2 regions of the Pseudoalteromonas sp. GutCa3 genome follow, and region 1 is predicted to be linked to the other one. Evidence: predicted binding sites of a transcription regulator. Region 1 holds the regulator's gene; the other holds the start of a gene.
The links. The regulator MetJ, encoded in region 1, represses methionine synthesis genes. The targets are predictions, from matches to a motif close to TAGACGTCTAGACGTCTA.

Region 1 (3,217 bases):
CTTGGTAATTTAGGTCCTTTAGCGTCTAAGCCCGTAATGGAAGGTAAAGCGTTATTGTTTAAACGTTTTGCAGGGCTTGATTCTATCGATATTGAAGTTAAGCACAAAACAACAGAAGACTTTATTAATACGGTTGCCAATATTGCCGACACATTCGGTGGTATTAACCTTGAAGATATTAAAGCACCAGAGTGTTTTGAAATAGAAAAAGCATTAATAGAGCGTTGTAGTATTCCTGTTTTTCATGATGATCAACACGGTACTGCCATTGTAACGGCTGCTGGTATGTTAAATGCGCTAGAAGTACAAGGTAAGTCAATTGAAGATGCAATTATTGTATGTTTAGGTGCAGGCGCTGCCGCTGTTGCGTGTATGGAGCTGTTAATTAAGTGTGGTGCACTGCGTGAACACATTTATATGCTTGACCGCAAAGGTGTTATTCATACCCGCCGCGATGACTTAAATGAATATAAACAGCTTTTTGCTAACAATACCGATAAGCGTACATTGCAAGATGTAATTGCAGATGCGGATGTATTTGTGGGTGTTTCTGGCCCTAACTTATTAGCGGCTGAAGATTTAAAGCTAATGGCTGCAAAACCAGTTGTGTTTGCATGTTCAAACCCAGATCCTGAGATTGATCCTGCACTTGCGCACGGCGCACGCAATGATTTAATCATGGCAACAGGGCGCTCTGATTACCCTAACCAAGTTAATAATGTTTTATGTTTCCCGTTTATTTTCCGTGGTGCACTTGATGTACGTGCAAGTGCTATTAACGATGAAATGAAAATTGCTGCAGTAGATGCTATTCGAAGTATTGCCAAAGAGCCAGTACCTGCAGAAGTTTTAAAAGCCGCTGGTGTAGATAAACTAGAATTTGGTGCGCAGTATATTATTCCAAAACCAATGGATCCACGTTTACTGCCGCGTATAGCAAGAGCTGTTGCACTTGCTGCTATTGAGTCAGGTGTTGCACAAATTGAGCTACCTGAAAACTATATGCAGTAAATCTATATAGTAGAGCTATGCAATAAAATTTAGACATAAAAAAACCTCAGTAATTACTGAGGTTTTTTTTATCTTTGTAATATTTATTCTTCGTTTAAAACGGGTACTTCTAGACCCATTTCTTGCATTATTTTTTTAACTTCTTCTGGCACTTTTTCGGCGTTATCTTTACGTAAGTCATCGTCATTTGGTAAAGGTTGGCCAGTAAAAGCATGCAAAAATGCCTCACATAGCAATTCACTATTTGTAGCATGGCGAAGGTTATTGATTTGACGACGTGTACGTTCGTCAGTTAATACCTTTAATACATTTAGCGGGATCGAAACGGTGATCTTTTTAACTTGCTCTGATTTTTTACCGTGTTCTGCGTATGGGTGAATATACTCACCATTCCATTTAGCCATAAGATGTATCGTTGCCTCAGATTATTAATTTCTCACACGGTATAAAAAGCGTGTAAATATGCGTGAAATTCTATCGATTTAAAAAAGATAGTCAAATAATAGATACCGATCTATCTTAATAAGCCTATTGTAGGTGTAAAGATAAGCACACTTTTGTGAGCTAAAATGTGTTATTCGCAGAGGCCTCTTCTACTTTTAGCCATCTAGAGCTTTAAAATGCTTTGACTTATCAAAACGGATAACTTACTCTTTTAGACGTCTAAACATCCAAATTAATCAGGTGACGAATATGAGCGAAAAAAACAAAGCGACCATTGCTGTACGTAACGGCGTTGATGCTGATAAACATCATGGTGCGGTGGTACCGCCAATTTATTTATCGACTACTTATTCGTTTGCCGACTTTGATACTAAGCGTGAGTATGATTATGGTCGTAGCGGTAATCCTAATCGTGATATTTTAGCTGAGACGCTTGCTAAGCTTGAAGGTGGCGCTCGTGGCATAATTACAGCTACAGGCATGGCTGCCGTGCATTTAGCTACTCAGCTACTTAATAGTGACGATACGTTAGTAATTCCACATGATTGTTATGGTGGCAGCTATCGTTTATTTACATCTTTACAAAAACGCGGACTACTAAAGCTCGAAATATTAGATTTAACAAAAGAAGAAAGTCTTCAACAAATTTTAGTAATTAAACCTAAGCTTATTTGGATAGAAACCCCAAGTAACCCAGTACTTCGTTTAACAGATATTAAAGCGGTTACCGATGTTGCAAAGCAATGCGGTGCATTGGTGGCTGCAGATAACACGTTTTTGTCGCCTGCTTTACAAAATCCTATTAATTTTGGTGTAGATATTGTGGTGCATTCAACCACTAAATACATTAACGGACACTCAGATGTAGTAGGCGGCGCTGTTATTGCCGCAACACAAGAGTTAGGCGATGAGCTTGCTTGGTGGGCTAATAACATTGGTATTACGGGTGCGCCTTTTGATAGCTATTTAACGCTTCGTGGTTTACGTACTTTAAATGTGCGCCTAAGGCAGCATCAAGAAAATGCACTGGCAATAGCTAAGTACCTTGAAAGCTCTGAATATGTAAGCCAAGTTTACTACCCAGGTCTTGAGTCACATCCTCAACATGAGCTGGCTAAAGCACAGCAACTTGGTTTTGGTGGCATGGTTAGTTTTGATATTAAAGGCGATATAAATGACGCTGCAGCATTTTTAACTAGCCTTAAAACGTTTAGTTTAGCTGAGTCACTAGGTGGCGTAGAGAGCTTAATTTGTCACCCTGCAACTATGACGCACGCAGGTATGGAGGCAACAGCACGTTTAGAGGCGGGTGTGGGCGATACGCTTATTCGTATTTCGGTAGGTATTGAAGATATACACGATTTAGTCGCTGATTTTGAACGAGTGTTTGAACTTGTAAAACCAGGGCAAAATAAAAATGTTGGCCGTGTAGGCAAAGGAGCAGGCACTTCTGGTGGTAACGTTAAATTAAGTGCAGCTCGTCCGGCGCTTTGGTGATTAATATGGTTAACTGTATACATAAATTTGGTGGATCGAGTTTAAGCTCAAGTGAGCGATACCAAAGCGTAGCAAAAATAATAATTACACATACTCAACCGGGTGATTGTGTGGTGGTATCGGCTGCGGGTAAGACAACCGATACGCTAGTATTACTTTGGCAAAGCTATCAAAAACAAGATACTCAAGCAGTAGCTGATATTTTACTGCAGTTAAATAACCATCAAAGTGATTTAATAGAGCAGTTATTAGAAGCTGATTTAAA
Region 2 (3,217 bases), on a different contig from region 1:
CGATGAAGAATCAGAACGATATCATTTATCAATTGATATGCGAGAAGGCATTGATAGTGTACTTGAATCTGATTTATGAAAGGTAAAATGTAAAAAGGAACTTAATGCTGGAATTATCGATAATTAATTCAAAACCCATAGCTGATCATATTTTAGAGATATATTTTAGTGATGGGCATAAATGTTTGGTTGATTTTCATCCATTTATTTTCTCTGTTGGGCACCCAGATTATGATATTTATAAACAGAGAAGGCATTTTCTCAATTATAAAATTGTAGATGGGAATTTAAATTGGGACGATTATAAAATGATTTTTCCAGTAGCAGACTTGTACAGTAATCGACTTGTTAAGAGTAAGTGATTTACTATTTATTGTCGTAATATTCAGTTGAATAGCAGATTGAATATTAAAATATTGAGAAGTTTAATTATTTATCTGATATAGATAAAATGAAAGAAAAGCTACCTTTTATAAAGTTTACTTATATAAAGTCAACATAGAAAAAGGAGGTTCGTCATGACTCATGCCACAAAAACTTGGCTGGTTTTTTCTGCGATAGGTTTTATTTTTTCATTAGCAATAATAAGCTTATTTGAAACGCTCCCTAGCATTAGATTTATATCTGATGAGGGAATTATTTTTGGTGTTATGTGCTCATCGATGGGGTTTGCCTTAAAAAGGCTTGAGAGTAATAACCAAAAATAGCTTTCATGGATAGCTTAAGCTGCAAATTTTTACTTGTACTTATTAATTTATTTTTCAAAGTACGGACATAAAAAAGCAAGCCATGAGGCTTGCCAAGAAGGGTGTTAATTAGCTCTAACCTAGCTTTTAAGCTATTAGCTTTTCCGCAAGGTTCAATTCCATAATGGCTTTTAATAAACGGTATAAATTAATTGACGCGTCAATTTCTTCTTTACGGTTTGTTAAGCTTTCAATATTTAAGCCCAGCGGTACATCTAAATGCGCACAGCTTTTAAGTATTAAGTCGAGGTTTTCGCGGCAAATACGGACTGATTCGCTTAATGTATTGTCTGCATCAAGCATGCGCCATTTAGTTGCCTCTGGCACTGAGATACCCAACCATTGCATAAACTCTAAGGTTTTTTCGCCGCCGCACGGGGTAAACGTTAATATAATACGTTGAGGTGTAATACCCTGTGCTTTACATGTACGTGCGTAGCTAGTAATTAGCTCTATAGTCGCTTGTGCATCGTAAACAGCTTGCGATATAAAAAACTGACAACCTTGTGCTGTTTTTTCTATTAATCGTTCGTGCTCATTTCGTTTACTTGAATGGCGCTCGGCAATCGTAACGCCACCTAAAAAGAAATCATCTGATTGCTCAGCCATCGCTTTATACGCATCTGGCAGGCTTAGCTTTATATCGCCTATCGATGATGGGCTACCTACTAAAACAACATTTTGTAAATCGTAGTCGTTTTTAGTTTCACTTAGCCAATCTTTAAATTCGCCTACGCCACGCTGCGCCACACTTTTATAAGTAATCACATCTTGTGCAGATAAATTACGAAGTAAATGGCTGTATTCACGCGGATCAACGGTTTGTTTAAACGCAAATGGGCGGTCTTGATTGGTTCGGCTGCTTTCGTCTTGAATGTCGTAAATTATCACGCCGTCGTATTCAATTTCGTGTAAGCGACCTAATAGCTTTTCTGCAATGGTTTTTAATTGCGCTTTATCGGTGCCAATTTTAGGCGGGGTAGTACCAATAAGATAAACACCTTGATTGGTGTCCACTATCTTCTCTTTTAGTGATAAAGCCATAATCCTCATTCCAGCTAAGTTTGTTTTGATGGATTTAATATAGCAGCCATTTAGACGTCTAGATAGATTTATTTAATGAAAGTTTTTCAACTAACATGATGTTTATTCATATTGCTTGTTCCCATAATTTATAATTGACACAGTTGTTTACATAATAAATTCCCTTTGGGCTCTTATATTTATTGGCTTTGGGGCATAATCGAGAGTGAGTTAGTAATACATCTGACAACAAATTTGCTCAATTTAAAAAGGGACAACAATGAAATTTAAATTATTAGCAACCAGCTTAGCGGTATCGCTGGCGTTAACGGGTTGCGCCATGCAACAAAACCAAAGCACGCAAACAACAGCACAACAAGAACAAGTAAATAAAGCTGATGATCGTGTTTTTTCGCAAGATTATTTAATTGAAAAGCTAGAAAACGGCTTACGTGTCATGGTTGTTAAAACCGATTACCCTGATGTAGTGTCGCTGCAAATTCCGGTATCGGTTGGATCGCGTAACGAAGTTGAAGAGGGCAAAACAGGCTTTGCTCACTTTTTTGAACACATGATGTTTAAAGGCTCACAAAAATACCCTGAAGATGTGTACTCAGACATATTAAAAAATTCAGGTGTTGATAACCGCGCTTATACAACAAACGATTTTACAAACTACCATTTAAACTTTTCAAAGCAGCATCTTGATAAAGTACTTGAGCTTGAAGCTGATATTTTTCAAAACTTAACTTACACCGAAGAGCAATTTAGAACAGAAGCACAAACGGTAAAAGGTGAGTACTTAAAAAACAACGCGAGTCCAATTCGTAAATTATTAAGCGCTGTACGCGAAGAAGCGTTTGATAAGCACACGTATAAACACACCACTATGGGCTTTTTTAAAGACATAGAAGCCATGCCAGATCAAATGGCGTACGGGAAAGAGTTTTTTGCTAAGTTTTATAAACCTGAGTATGTGTCACTTGTTATTGTGGGCGATGTAGATCCACAAGCAACAATGGCAATGGTTAAAAAGCATTGGGGCAGCTGGAAAAAGGGTAACTATGTTGCTGACATTAAAGCAGAGCCTGTTCAACAAGCACCAAAATATTTGCACCAGCAAGATGAAGCGCTACCAGGGCATTGGTTACTTGTATCTTACAAAGGCGCTGCGTGGGAGCCTGCTAAAAAAGACAGAGCGGCACTTGATTTAATCTCACAGCTTTATTTTTCAAATAATTCAGATTTATATCAAGAGCTAGTGGTCGACAAACAAATTGCCAGCCAAATGTTTACCTATAACCCAGAGACTAAAGATCCGGGTTTATTACACGTATTTGTTAAAGTAGAAAATGCAGATGATTTAGCCACTGCACGCGATGCCATTAACCGAACTTATGCAAAAGCACGCACTGAGCTTGTTGATGAGCAAAAGCTCAGTGATTTAA

Region 2: a site for MetJ is predicted at 1,834-1,851, ahead of CXF64_RS16425 (methylenetetrahydrofolate reductase). Genes of this name have one in related genera too.

What each region holds. Positions count from the first base shown of each region.
Region 1 covers NZ_PJBK01000087.1:384-3,600, forward strand. Annotated here, with positions in the region: gene CXF64_RS15845 (malic enzyme-like NAD(P)-binding protein) at 1-1,011, shown strand, start outside; gene metJ (met regulon transcriptional regulator MetJ) at 1,095-1,415, opposite strand; gene metB (cystathionine gamma-synthase) at 1,705-2,952, shown strand; gene metL (bifunctional aspartate kinase/homoserine dehydrogenase II) at 2,958-3,217, shown strand, end outside.
Region 2 covers NZ_PJBK01000090.1:49,370-52,586, forward strand. Annotated here, with positions in the region: gene CXF64_RS16410 (histidine phosphatase family protein) at 1-79, shown strand, start outside; gene CXF64_RS16425 (methylenetetrahydrofolate reductase) at 834-1,790, opposite strand; gene CXF64_RS16430 (M16 family metallopeptidase) at 2,050-3,217, shown strand, end outside.